Regions from separate parts of the Streptomyces sp. NPDC002867 genome, predicted to be linked through region 1. Evidence: predicted binding sites of a transcription regulator. Region 1 holds the regulator's gene; the other holds the start of a gene.

Region 1 (6,942 bases):
CGACCGCACGCACACGCCGGGCCGGCCGGAGGCGTGCGTCGCGGAGGCGCGGGCGGCGGGCTTCGAGCACGTCAACCTCGACCTGATCTACGGCACGCCGGGCGAGAGCGACGACGACTGGCGGGCGTCCCTGGAGGCGGCGGTCGGCGCGGGACCGGACCATGTGTCGGCGTACGCGCTGATCGTCGAGGAGGGCACGCAGCTGGCGCGGCGCATCCGGCGCGGCGAGGTTCCCATGACCGACGACGACGTCCACGCCGACCGCTACCTGATCGCGGACGAGGTGCTGTCGGGCGCCGGATACGAGTGGTACGAGGTCTCCAACTGGGCCACCTCGGAGGCCGGCCGCTGCCTGCACAACGAGTTGTACTGGCGCGGCGCGGACTGGTGGGGAGCGGGCCCGGGAGCGCACAGCCACGTGGGCGGGGTGCGCTGGTGGAACGTGAAGCACCCCGGCGCGTACGCGGCGGCGCTCGGGCAGGGGCGGTCGCCGGGTGCGGGCCGTGAGGTGCTGACGCCGGAGGACCGCCGGGTGGAGCGGATCCTTCTGGAGCTGCGGCTGCGGGACGGCTGCCCCCTCGATCTCCTGCGGCCCGCGGGCCTGGCCGCGGCGCGCCGCGCCCTCGCCGACGGGCTCCTGGATCCCGGCCCCCATGCGCGGGGCCGTGCGGCGCTGACCCTGCGGGGGCGGCTGCTTGCGGACGCGGTGGTGCGGGGCCTGGTGGACTGAGGGGGCGGGGCCGCTGCGCGGGGCACCTTTCCCCACGCCGCCCCTTCCCGTAACCGGGGCAAGCCCCGGCCCCCGTACCGCGCTTCGCGCGGTGTCCTCAAGCGCCGGACGGGCTGCCAGGCAGCCTCGCTGGGGGCACCTCCCACGGCCGCCAGGCCGTAGGGGGAGGGCGGGGCGGGAGGAACTCCCGGTCACACCCCCGGTTCCGTCACGAAGTCGATCAGTTCCTCCACCCGTCCCAGCAGCGCCGGCTCCAGGTCCTTGTAGGAGTGCACGTGGGACAGGATGTGCTGCCACGCGGCCCCCGTGCCGGACGGCCAGCCCAGGGCCCGGCACACCCCCGTCTTCCAGTCCTGGCCGTGCGGGATCCTCGGCCACGCCGCGATGCCCAGCGACGACGGCTTCACCGCCTCCCACACGTCGATGTACGGATGGCCCACGACCAGCACGTGCGGGTCCGTCACCGAAGCCGCGATGCGGGACTCCTTGGAGCCGGCGACCAGGTGGTCGACCAGCACGCCCAGGCGGGCGTCCGGGCCCGGGGCGAATTCGGCGACGATCGACGGGAGATCGTCGATGCCCTCCAGGTATTCCACGACCACGCCCTCGATGCGCAGGTCGTCGCCCCACACCCGTTCCACGAGCTCGGCGTCGTGGCGGCCCTCGACGTAGATCCGGCCGGCGCGGGCGACCCGGGCGCGGGCGCCGGGGACCGCGACCGAGCCCGAGGCCGTACGCCCGGGGCGGGCCGGCGCCGGCGCGGACGGGCGGACCAGCGTGACGACCTTGCCCTCCAGCAGGAAGCCCCGCGGCTCCAGCGGGAAGACCCGGTGCTTGCCGAAGCGGTCCTCCAGCGTCACGGTGCCCGCCTCGCAGCGGATCACCGCTCCGCAGAAGCCGGTCGCGACCTCCTCCACCACCAGGTCGGGCTCTGCGGGGACCTCCGGGACCGGTGCCGACCGCTTCCACGGAGGTGTCAGGTCAGGGCTGTAGCTGCGCATGTCGGATGACGATACGACCGGTCGCCCTACGACACGCCGAAGCGCGCTGCGAGCTCGTCACGCTGCGTCCGCACGAACGCCGCGGTCACCGCCGCCCCGTGCCCCGGCACGTACAGCGCGTCCTCGCCGCCGAGCGCGAGCAGGCGGTCGAGCGCCGCCGGCCAGCGCGAGGTGATCGCGTCCGGGCCCGCCTGCGGCTCGCCCGACTCCTCCACCAGGTCGCCGCAGAAGACGACCTCCGGCTCGCCGGGCACGAACAGCGCGAGGTCGTGGCCGGAGTGGCCCGGGCCGACGTTGGCCAGCAGCACCCGGCGGCCGCCAAGGTCGAGCGTGCACTCCCCGCTCACCAGGTGGTGCGACAGCGCCAGCAGATCGGCCGCCTCCGCCGCCGCGGCCGCCGGGACCCCGTGCCGCACCGCGTCGGCGCGGATCGCGTCGCGTTCGCGGCGCAGCAGCGCGTCCATGCCGACCGCCCCGTAGATCTCCGCTCCGGCGAACGCCGCCGTGCCCAGCACGTGATCGAAGTGCGGGTGGCTCAGTGCGATGTACGTCACGCGGCGCCCGCCCGCCAGCGCCTGCGCCTGTACGCGGAGCTCGGCGCCCTCGCGGATCGTCGAGCCCGTGTCGTACAGCAGGACGTGTTCCTCGCCCAGCACCAGGCCGACGGTCGCGTCCCAGGCCGGCATCCTGCGCCGGCCGACTCCGTCGGCCAGCCGTTCCCACCCGAAGTCTTCCCAAGCGGCGTCCATACGGCGACGCTATCCGCATCGACCAGCACAGGTCTCGCGGTAGCGTGGTCGGCCGCCCTTGCTAGGGGCGTACCCCGCCGCCGTACACTGGCCGGGGGAAAGCTGGCACTCGGCCGTATCGAGTGCCAGGACACACACCGAGACCGGCAGCTGGAGGTGCGCGAGATGCTCAGCGAACGCAGACTCGAAGTCCTGCGCGCCATCGTCCAGGACTACGTCGGCACCGAGGAGCCCGTCGGTTCCAAGGCGCTGACGGAGCGGCACAAGCTCGGTGTCTCCCCGGCCACCGTCCGCAACGACATGGCCGTGCTGGAGGAGGAGGGCTACATCGCCCAGCCCCACACCAGCGCCGGCCGCATCCCCACGGACAAGGGCTACCGGCTGTTCGTCGACAAGCTGGCCGGCGTCAAGCCGCTGTCGTCCCCCGAGCGCCGGGCCATCCAGAACTTCCTGGACGGAGCCGTCGACCTCGACGACGTCGTGGGCCGCACGGTCCGCCTGCTCGCGCAGCTGACCCGGCAGGTCGCCGTCGTCCAGTACCCGTCGCTGACCCGCTCGACGGTCCGGCACGTGGAGCTGCTGTCGCTGGCTCCCGCCCGGCTGATGCTCGTGCTGATCACGGACACCGGCCGGGTCGAGCAGCGGATGGTCGACTGCCCCGCGCCGTTCGGCGAGACCTCGCTGGCCGACCTGCGGGCCCGGCTCAACAGCCGCGTCGTCGGCCGCCGCTTCGCGGACGTGCCGCAGCTCGTGCAGGACCTGCCCGAGTCGTTCGAGACGGAGGACCGCGGCACGGTCTCCACCGTGCTCGCGACCCTGCTGGAGACGCTGGTCGAGGAGACCGAGGAGCGGCTGATGATCGGCGGCACCGCCAATCTCACCCGCTTCGGACACGACTTCCCCCTGATGATCAGGCCGGTGCTGGAGGCGCTGGAGGAGCACGTCGTGCTGCTCAAGCTGCTCGGCGAGGCCAAGGAATCGGGCGTGACCGTGAGGATCGGGCATGAGAATGCCCACGAGGGACTGAACTCCACGTCCGTCGTCTCGGTCGGCTACGGTTCGGGCGGCGAGGCAGTCGCCAAACTCGGCGTGGTCGGACCGACCCGCATGGACTACCCCGGAACGATGGGAGCGGTACGCGCAGTGGCACGTTACGTCGGACAGATCCTGGCGGAGTCGTAAGTGGCCACGGACTACTACGCCGTACTCGGCGTGCGCCGCGACGCATCGCAGGACGAGATCAAGAAGGCCTTCCGCCGCCTCGCGCGCGAACTCCACCCGGACGTGAATCCGGATCCGAAGACGCAGGAGCGCTTCAAGGAGATCAACGCGGCGTACGAGGTGCTCTCGGACCCGCAGAAGAAGCAGGTCTACGACCTCGGCGGCGACCCTCTGTCCCAGGCCGGCGGCGGTGGCGCGGGCGGCTTCGGCGCGGGCGGCTTCGGGAACTTCTCCGACATCATGGACGCCTTCTTCGGCACGGCGTCGCAGCGCGGACCCCGTTCGCGTACGCGGCGCGGCCAGGACGCCATGATCCGCCTGGAGGTCGAGCTCAACGAGGCGGCCTTCGGCACGACGAAGGACATCCAGGTCGACACGGCCGTGGTGTGCACGACGTGCTCCGGCGAGGGCGCGGCCCCCGGCACCTCCGCGCAGACCTGTGACATGTGCCGCGGCCGCGGTGAGGTCTCGCAGGTGACGCGGTCCTTCCTGGGCCAGGTCATGACGTCCCGTCCGTGTCCGCAGTGCCAGGGCTTCGGCACCGTCGTGCCGACCCCGTGCCCGGAGTGCGCGGGAGACGGCCGGATCCGGTCGCGTCGCACGCTCACCGTGAAGATCCCCGCGGGTGTCGACAACGGCACGCGCATCCAGCTGGCGGGCGAGGGCGAGGTCGGCCCGGGCGGCGGCCCCGCCGGTGACCTGTACGTCGAGATCCACGAGATCGCGCACCCGGTCTTCCAGCGGCGCGGCGACGACCTGCACTGCACGGTGACGATCCCCATGACGGCGGCGGCGCTGGGCACGAAGTGCCCGCTGGAGACGCTCGACGGCATGGAGGAGGTCGACATCCGGCCCGGCACGCAGTCCGGCCAGTCGATCCCGCTGCACGGACGCGGCATCACGCACCTGCGCGGCGGCGGCCGGGGCGACCTGATCGTCCATGTCGAGGTGACGACGCCGACGAAGCTGGACCCGGAGCAGGAGCGGTTGCTGCGGGACCTGGCGAAGCTGCGGGGCGAGGAGCGGCCTACGGGTCAGTTCCAGCCGGGGCAGCAGGGGCTGTTCTCGCGCCTGAAGGACGCGTTCAACGGGCGTTAGCCCGTAGGTTCTCTCCCCACCCCGGGGGTCCGGCCCCGGTAGCGCGCTGCGCGAGCCGCCGGGCGCGGGTTCGGGCTCTGCCCGGTCTCGTACCGCGCTGCGCGCCAGGTGGGCGCGAGGCCCCGCTGCGGGCCTGTGGGGGCTCCGGCATCGGTCCACACCGCGCAGCGGGCGCTTTCGGGGCCCCACGGCCGCCGGAAGGGGGCAGCCCGCCGCAGGCGCCCCCGTGCGCGCTCCGGCGGAGCGGAATCCTGGATTCGGTCGGGGCGCCGGGGCATGCGACGATGCCTGCATGTCGTCCGCGCTGACCGGTCTTTGCCGTTATCCGATCGTGCAGGCCCCCATGGCCGGCGGTGCATCCTGTCCGGAGCTCGCCGCCGCCGTGTCCGACGCCGGCGGGCTCGGGTTCCTCGCCGCCGGGTACAAGACGGCGGACGGCATGTACCAGGAGATCAAACAGATCCGCAGCCGCACGGCGAGCCCCTTCGGCGTCAATCTGTTCATGCCGCAGCCCGGCAGCGCCGATCCGGCGGCCGTCGAGGTCTACCGGCATCAGCTCGCCGGTGAGTCCTCCTGGTACGACACCCCGCTGGGCGACCCCGACGCGGGGCGGGACGACGGCTACGAGGCCAAGCTCGCGATCCTGATCGACGACCCCGTCCCGGTCGTCTCCTTCACCTTCGGCTGTCCTTCGCGCGACGCGCTCGCCGCGCTGTCCGCCGCAGGCACGATCACGGTGGTCACCGTCACCACGCCGGAGGAGGCGCAGGCCGCGCAGTGGGCCGGTGCCGACGCCGTGTGCGTGCAGGGCATCGAGGCGGGCGGCCACCAGGGCACGCACCGCGACGACCCGGCCGCGGACGGCTCCGGCATCGGGCTGCTCTCCCTGATCACTCTCGTGCGCGAGGCGGTGCACCTTCCGGTCGTCGCGGCCGGCGGCCTGATGCGGGGCGCGCAGATCGCCGCTGTGCTGGCGGCGGGAGCGAGCGCCGCACAGCTCGGCACGGCGTTCCTCGTCTGTCCGGAGTCCGGGGCGAACGCCCTCCACAAGCAGGCCATGACCAACCCCCTGTTCGCCCGCACCGCGTTGACCCGCGCCTTCTCCGGGCGGCCGGCGCGCGGGCTGGTGAACCGCTTCATGCACGAGCACGGCCCGTACGCCCCCGCCGCCTACCCCGAGGTCCACCACCTGACGAGCGGGCTGCGCAAGGCGGCGGCGAAGGCCGGGGACCCGCAGGGCATGGCGCTGTGGGCCGGGCAGGGCCACCGGTTGGCCCGCGAACTGCCCGCGGGGCGGCTGGTGGAGCTCCTCGCCGCGGAACTGGACTCCGCGCGGGCCGCGCTGGCGCTGGGCGGTGCGCGATGACCGCCCCCGTGTTCGTCGTCGAGTCGCTCGAAGGCGTCGCGCCGGGCGGTGTCGTCACCCTGGACGGCCCCGAGGGACGGCATGCCGTGTCCGTACGGCGGCTGCAGGCGGGCGAGGAGATCGTTCTGACGGACGGTCAGGGGCGTGGCGCGGCGGGCTCGGTGCTGGCCACCGAGGGCAAGGACCGGCTGACGATCGAGGTGCGGGAGTGCCCGGCCGAGCCGGAACCTGCGCCGAGGATCACCGTCGTCCAGGCGCTGCCCAAGGGGGACCGCGGCGAACTCGCCGTGGAGACGATGACGGAGACGGGCGTGGACGCCGTCGTGCCGTGGGCGGCCGCGCGCTGCATCACGCAGTGGAAGGGCGAGCGCGGGGCCAAGTCGCTGGCCAAATGGCGTTCCACCGCGCGGGAGGCGGGCAAGCAGTCCCGCAGGCTGCGCTTCCCCGAGGTCGCGGAGGCGGCGACGACCAAGCAGGTGGCGGCGCTGCTGGCGGCCGCGGACTTCGCGGCCGTGCTGCACGAGGAGGGCGCGGAGCCGCTGGCCACCGCCGAACTCCCCGCACAGGGCTCGATCGTGCTGGTCGTCGGCCCGGAGGGCGGCGTGTCCCCGCAGGAGCTGGAGGCGTTCGCGGAGGCGGGCGCGAAGCCGTTCCGCCTGGGCCGCAGCGTGCTGCGCACGTCGACCGCCGGAACCGCGGCGACGGCCCTGCTGCTGGGCCGCACGGGCCGCTGGTCCTGAGGGGGAGGGGCCGCGCGTCGGCACGGGTGGCCTTCCC
Region 2 (6,942 bases), on a different contig from region 1:
CTTCGAGGCGCCGTACGGAGCCGAGCGCGCCGCGCGCCTTGGCTCCGTGCTCGACGTCATCTACCTGATCTTCAACGAGGGATACGCGGCGACCGCCGGGGACGACCTCGTGCGCCCGGCGCTCTGCGAGGACGCGCTGCGCCTGGCCCGGGTCCTCGCCGGCCTGACGCCGGACGAACCGGAAGTCCACGGCCTGGCTGCCCTGCTGGAGTTCCAGGCGTCCCGCATCCCGGCCCGTACGGGCCCCTCGGGCGAGCCCGTCCTCCTCGCCGAGCAGAACCGCGCCAAGTGGAACCGGCTGCTGATCCGGCGCGGCATCGAGGCACTGGGACGCGCGGGCGGCGGCCCGTACGGCCCGTACTGCCTCCAGGCCGCCATCGCCGCCTGCCACGCGCGGGCTCTGCGTTACGGGGACACCGACTGGGCGACGATCGCCGCGCTGTACGGGCAGTTGGTCCGTCTCACGCCGTCCCCGGTCGTCGAACTGAACCGGGCGGTCGCGGTGTCGATGACCGAGGGGCCCGGGGCCGGGCTCGCCCTGGTGGACGCGGTGGCCGGTGAACCGGCTCTGAAGGACTACCACTTGCTCCCGAGCGTCCGCGGCGACCTGCTGGCCCGGCTGGGCCGCGCCGAGGAGGCACGGGCGGAGTTCGAACGGGCGGCGTCCCTCGCCCGCAACGCGCGGGAGAGGGAACTGCTGCTGGACCGGGCCGCCCGCGCCGTGCCGTAGCCGGGGCCCGGGTGCCCCGCGCCCGAGGAAGCGCCCGGTAGCCTCATGGCCATGTCAGGACGCACCCTCCCGCCCCCGCCCCCGCCCTTCGGCGTACGGGCGTGGCCCGACCGCACGTCGCTGCTCGCCGACCGGGCGCGCGCGATGGCGGAGCTCCACCGGATGAGCATCGGCGGGGCCGTGCTGGTCCAACTGTGGTTGCTGGCCGCGGGGTTCGCGGTCGGCTGGGTGCTGGTCGCCGCCGCACTGCGGACGTTCGACGAGCCGCTCGACGCGCTGAGCAAGATGTTCGGCGGGGTGCTCCTCCTGCTGGGCGCCGCCTTCATGGTGCCGACCGGCCTGCTGATCGGCTTCGGCCTCGCCCGCGACGCGAAGGTGCGTGGGCTGCTGCGCGCGTGGAGCGGCCTGGACAGCGACCCGGCAGGCGACGCACGCTTCGCCTCGCCGGGCCTGAGCCTGACCTGGTTCCTGCCGTCGTTCCTGATGTGCGCGGGCGGTCTGTGGACGTGCTTCGCCGTCCCGGCCGGCGCGGAGCCCGGCCAGGACACGGTGCCGGGGGTGGTGCTGCTGATGGGTCTCGGGATGATCCTGTGGCTGACGGGCCTGATCGGCGTCTCGAAGGCGGTGGGCCACTACCGCTGGGCGCTGCGGCTCGTCCCGCGCCGGGCCGCCTCCGGCGCCCGCGTCTGAGCCGGCGCCCTTGCGCGTGCCCAGCCCTGAGCCGGGGACCGCGCCGCCGGATCGCTAGGCCGGGTGGCCCACCAGCATGGCCGGCGCCCCGGCCACGCGCGTGAGGAACACGGTCGCCGAGGCCGGCCCCTGGGGCTTCATCTTGCGGCGCAGTTCCTCCGGTTCGACCGCCGAGCCGCGCTTCTTCACGGTCAGGACGCCGACCTGGCGCTCCCGGAGCAGCGCCTTCAGCTTCTTCACGTTGAAGGGCAGCGCGTCGGTGATCTCGTAGGCCGTGGCGTACGGCGTCGGGTGCAGCCCGTCCGACGTGATGTAGGCGATCGTCTCGTCGATCAGGCCGCCCGAGACGTCCTCGGCGACCTCGGCGACCAGATGCGCGCGGATCGCCGCGCCGTCGGGCTCGTAGAGGTAGCGGCCGACCGCGCGGACGGCGGGGTCCGGCAGGCCGCGCCCGGTCAGGGTGTGCGGGCCCGGGAGCAGGGTCGCGCGAACCGCGGCCGGGTCCGTGCCGAACCAGAGCACCGCCTCCTTGACGTCACCCCCGTCCGAGATCCACTCGGCCTCGGCGTCCTCGGGGACGGCCTCGTGCGGGATGCCCGGCGCGATCTTGAGCGCGGCGTGGGGGCGTGTGCGGGCCGCGGCGATCGCCCAGGACAGGGGCGGCGAGTACGCCTCCGGGTCGAAGATCCTGCCCCGGCCGCCGCGTCGCGCCGGGTCCACGAACACCGCGTCGTACGCGGAGGTGTCGATGTCCGTCACGTCCGCGCAGCGGACCTCGACGAGATCGGCGAGGCCGAGCGCCTCGGCGTTGGCCCGCGCGGCCTCGGCCGTCAGCGGGTCCCGGTCCACGGCCAGGACGGAGATGCCCGCCCGCGCGAGCGCGAGCGCGTCGCCGCCGATGCCGCTGCACAGGTCGGCGACGCTGCGCACGCCGAGCGCGGCGAAGCGCTCGGCCCGGTGGGCGGCGACCGACCGGCGGGTGGACTGCTCGACGCCGTTCGGGGTGAAGAACATCCGTCCGGCGTCCTCCGCGCCGAACTTCGCCGCCGCGCGCTGCCGCAGCCGGGCCTGCCCGAGGGCCGCCGAGACGAGCTCCGCCGGATGCTCGCGGCGCAGCCGGGTGGCCACCGCCAGTTCGTCGGCGGGGTCGTAGGAGGCGAGCGACGCCAGCAGCGCGGCCCCCTCCTCGGTGCGCAGGGCCAGGAAGGCGGCGAGCGGATCGGAGGCGTTCACCCGGCCATTGTGGGCCAGGCGGGGGATGCTCCGCGCGCACAGGCGGTGTCGGCCGGGCGGGCGGGCGCCGCGCTGACAGGATGCGACGCCATGCAGCTAGTACGACAAAAGGGAAAAGTGAGAGCGTACCGGGTCGGGGTGGGTCTCGCCGCGCTCGTCGTCGCCGCCACCGGCTCGGGCTGTGCGGGCGGGGACGGGCAGGCCCCGCGTCCGGCGCCGTCCGCCGCGGGGCGTCAGGCCGAGCGGGGTCCGGCGGCGCAGGAGCAGGCGGCGGGCCCGTCCGGTGCGCTGGCCGCGTCCGCCGGAAAGGTCAGGCGGGCTCAGGCCAAACGGGCCGCGGCAGCGAAGAAGTGGGGCCTGGAGCAGACCCCGCTCGCCGCGCCCCCGCCGCCCGCCGTCAAGCCGAGGATCACCACCCGCAAGGGCTTCGAGGTCGAGGGCGGCGACGAACTGCCGCCGGTCTTCACGACCGTTCCGACCAAGGAGAAGATCGTCTTCCTGACGATCGACGACGGCGCGGAGAAGGACCCCGAGCTGCTGCGGATGATGTCCGAACTGCAGATCCCGTACAGCGCCTTCCTCAGCGACTACGTGATCGACGACGACTACGACTACTTCGAGAAGATGCGGGACCGCGGCGTCGCGCTGCACAACCACACGCTCAACCACCCCTATCTGCCCGGCCTTTCGTACTCAGCCCAGAAGCGGGAGATCTGCAGCCAGCAGGACAGGCTGCAGAAGCGGTACGGCACGCGCCCGCGGCTGTTCCGCCCGCCGTACGGCAGCTACAACAAGGACACGCTGCGCGTCGCGAAGTCCTGCGGGATCGAGGCTGTGCCGCTGTGGGCGTCCGAGGCGTTCCCCGATCGCATGGAGTGGCGCGAATGGGACCGGGACCTGCACCCCGGCGACATCGTCCTCACCCACTTCCGTGGCCGTGGGGAGTGGAAGGGCACGATGCCGGACATGATCCGGCGGGTCATGCGGACCGTGACCGCCAAGGGCTACGCCGTGGCGAAGCTGGAGGACTACGTGTGAGCCGTGCGCACCGGCTCCTCGCCGGGGCAGCGGCGGCCGGTGCGCTGCTCGCCGAGGAGGGCGGCGCACCGGCCGTGGACTCGATCGAGAACGCGGGCCGCACGGCGGGCGCAGAGGGCGCCGCTCGCCGCAGGCGGCACGGCCGTCGGGGGCGCGGCCAGGACCGGATCAGGCCGCCACGCGGCGCTGCATTGGCACTCCGCTTGACCGAGTGCTAATCGCAGTCATAGTCTCGCTCCTGGCACTCCCCACCGGAGAGTGCCAACACAGCGACGGGCAGGTCCGGCACCCGCGACGACGGATCCACCTGGTCGCCACCTCAGATCAGTTAACCCCGTGAGATCTCCGAAGGGGGAGGTCGGATCGTGACGACCACCAGCTCCAAGGTTGCCATCAAGCCGCTCGAGGACCGCATTGTGGTCCAGCCGCTCGACGCCGAGCAGACCACGGCTTCTGGCCTGGTTATCCCGGACACCGCCAAGGAGAAGCCCCAGGAGGGCGTCGTCCTGGCCGTGGGCCCGGGCCGCTTCGAGAACGGCGAGCGCCTTCCGCTCGACGTGAACGTCGGCGACGTGGTGCTGTACAGCAAGTACGGCGGCACCGAAGTGAAGTACAGCGGCGAGGAGTACCTCGTCCTCTCGGCCCGCGACGTGCTCGCGATCGTCGAGAAGTAATTCCTGCTTCACCCGGCAGATTTGCTTTGAGCTGCGCCCCTGGCCACCCCGCTGACGCCGGGCGGCGAGGGGCGCGGTTCTTTTGAACACGATTTCCGAGAGGGCTGAATCGCTCCCATGGCGAAGATCCTGAAGTTCGACGAGGACGCCCGTCGCGCCCTCGAGCGCGGCGTCAACAAGCTTGCCGACACGGTCAAGGTGACGATCGGTCCCCGCGGCCGCAACGTCGTCATCGACAAGAAGTTCGGCGCGCCCACCATCACCAACGACGGTGTCACCATCGCCCGCGAGGTCGAGGTCGAGGACCCGTACGAGAACCTCGGCGCCCAGCTGGTGAAGGAGGTGGCGACCAAGACCAACGACATCGCGGGTGACGGTACGACCACCGCCACCGTGCTGGCCCAGGCTCTGGTCCGCGAGGGCCTGCGCAACGTCGCCGCCGGCGCCTCCCCGGCCGCCCTGAAGAAGGGCATCGACGCCGCGGTCAAGGCCGTGTCCGAGGAGCTCCTCGCGACCGCCCGCCCGATCGAGGACAAGGCCGACATCGCCGCCGTGGCCGCGCTCTCCGCGCAGGACCAGCAGGTAGGCGAGCTCATCGCCGAGGCGATGGACAAGGTGGGCAAGGACGGTGTCATCACCGTCGAGGAGTCCAACACCTTCGGCCTGGAGCTCGACTTCACCGAGGGCATGGCCTTCGACAAGGGCTACCTCTCCCCGTACATGGTGACCGACCAGGAGCGTATGGAGGCCGTCCTCGACGACCCGTACATCCTGATCCACCAGGGCAAGATCTCCTCCATCCAGGACCTGCTCCCGCTGCTGGAGAAGGTCATCCAGGCGGGTGGCTCCAAGCCGCTGCTGATCATCGCCGAGGACGTCGAGGGCGAGGCCCTGTCGACCCTGGTCGTGAACAAGATCCGCGGCACGTTCAACGCGGTGGCCGTCAAGGCCCCCGGCTTCGGCGACCGCCGCAAGGCGATGCTCGGCGACATGGCCACCCTCACCGGTGCCACCGTCATCGCCGAGGAGGTCGGCCTCAAGCTCGACCAGGCCGGTCTGGACGTGCTGGGCACCGCCCGCCGTGTCACCGTCACCAAGGACGACACCACCATCGTCGACGGTGGCGGCAACTCCGAGGACGTGCAGGGCCGCGTCAACCAGATCAAGGCCGAGATCGAGACCACGGACTCCGACTGGGACCGCGAGAAGCTCCAGGAGCGCCTCGCGAAGCTGGCCGGCGGCGTGTGCGTGATCAAGGTCGGCGCCGCCACCGAGGTGGAGCTGAAGGAGAAGAAGCACCGTCTGGAGGACGCCATCTCCGCGACCCGCGCCGCGGTCGAGGAGGGCATCGTCTCCGGTGGTGGCTCCGCGCTCGTCCACGCCGTGAAGGTGCTCGAGGGCAACCTGGGCAAGGAGGGCGACGAGGCCACCGGTGTCGCCGTCGTCCGCCGCGCCGCCGTCGAGCCGCTGCGCTGGATCGCGGAGAACGCCGGCCTCGAGGGCTACGTCATCACCGCCAAGGTCGCGGAGCTCGAGGCGGGCCAGGGCTTCAACGCCGCCACCGGCGAGTACGGCGACCTCGTGAAGGCCGGCGTCATCGACCCGGTCAAGGTCACACGCTCCGCCCTGGAGAACGCCGCCTCCATCGCCTCGCTGCTGCTCACGACCGAGACCCTGGTCGTCGAGAAGCCGGCCGAGGAGGAGGCCGAGGCGGGCCACGGCCACGGTCACGGCCACAGCCACTGACGTACGGGCCTCACGGCCGTACGAGCCCCACGGCGCCGAAGACGCCGAGAAGGCCCCCGTCCCCCGCTGTCCGCGGGGGCGGGGGCCTTCGCCGTTCGCACCGGGGCGGTCGGTCACATCGCGCCGAGCTGCCGCATCAGCCGCGTCATGTCGAAGTGCCACCAGCCTTCCTTGATCTTCCCGTCCTCGAACCGGAAGATCGTCGTGCCGGTCATGGAGCACTGCTCGCCCGTGGCCGGTATCCCCTGGAAATCGCCCTTGTGCCTGCCGTTGAAGGTCCACAGCATCACGACGTCGTCGCCCTCGGTGATCTGCCGGTCGAGCTCGAAGGTGAAGTCGAAGGCGTTGCGCCACATCGTGAGGTCACGCCGGACGACATCGACGCCGACCTCCGCGTCCTCCTCGTTGGCGATGTCGTGGTCGACGTAGTCCTCGGCGAACACCTCCGCGACGGCGTCCATGTTCCCGCCCGCGGCGATCTCGTGGAAGAAGCGCCGGGCCGTCGCCGCGTTCAGCTGCTCCTCACGGACCACGTCGAGGTCGGTGAACGTGGGCATGCCGTCGCACAGGGCGACCATCTCCTGGAAGATCCGGTCGGTCTCCGGGAGCTTGGAGTTCCGCATCGCCTCCTCGTACGACGGGAACTCGACGATCTCGACGTAGTGCGAGCCCTCCGCACGGTCCTTGCCCATCATGAGGTGGGAGGTGGTCCGCTTGCCCCTGGTCTTCTCGACCCACTGGTCCATGAGCGCATTCACGCCGTCGAACCGGTCGGTCTTGTAGTCGATGATCTGTACGAATTTCATCGTGCCTCCCAGGGTCGATGACGTA

Evidence for each region. The regulator HrcA, encoded in region 1, represses chaperone genes, less so after heat shock. The targets are predictions, from matches to a motif close to TTNGCACTCNGNNNNNCNGAGTGCNAA.
Region 2: groL (chaperonin GroEL) is a predicted target of HrcA. The motif match lies at 4,447-4,473, and genes of this name have one in related genera.

The regions. Positions count from the first base shown of each region.
Region 1 covers NZ_JBSFUR010000006.1:277,677-284,618, forward strand. The annotation lists gene hemW (radical SAM family heme chaperone HemW) at 1-730, shown strand, start outside; gene ACWD0A_RS08645 (DUF3097 domain-containing protein) at 922-1,731, opposite strand; gene ACWD0A_RS08650 (MBL fold metallo-hydrolase) at 1,758-2,480, opposite strand; gene hrcA (heat-inducible transcriptional repressor HrcA) at 2,646-3,662, shown strand; gene dnaJ (molecular chaperone DnaJ) at 3,663-4,799, shown strand; gene ACWD0A_RS08665 (nitronate monooxygenase) at 5,092-6,165, shown strand; gene ACWD0A_RS08670 (16S rRNA (uracil(1498)-N(3))-methyltransferase) at 6,162-6,905, shown strand.
Region 2 covers NZ_JBSFUR010000004.1:63,044-69,985, reverse strand. The annotation lists gene ACWD0A_RS04860 (RNA polymerase sigma factor) at 1-730, shown strand, start outside; gene ACWD0A_RS04855 (hypothetical protein) at 782-1,420, shown strand; gene ACWD0A_RS04850 (THUMP-like domain-containing protein) at 1,475-2,653, opposite strand; gene ACWD0A_RS04845 (polysaccharide deacetylase family protein) at 2,744-3,691, shown strand; gene ACWD0A_RS04840 (hypothetical protein) at 3,688-3,909, shown strand; gene groES (co-chaperone GroES) at 4,057-4,365, shown strand; gene groL (chaperonin GroEL) at 4,483-6,111, shown strand; gene ACWD0A_RS04825 (ester cyclase) at 6,225-6,917, opposite strand.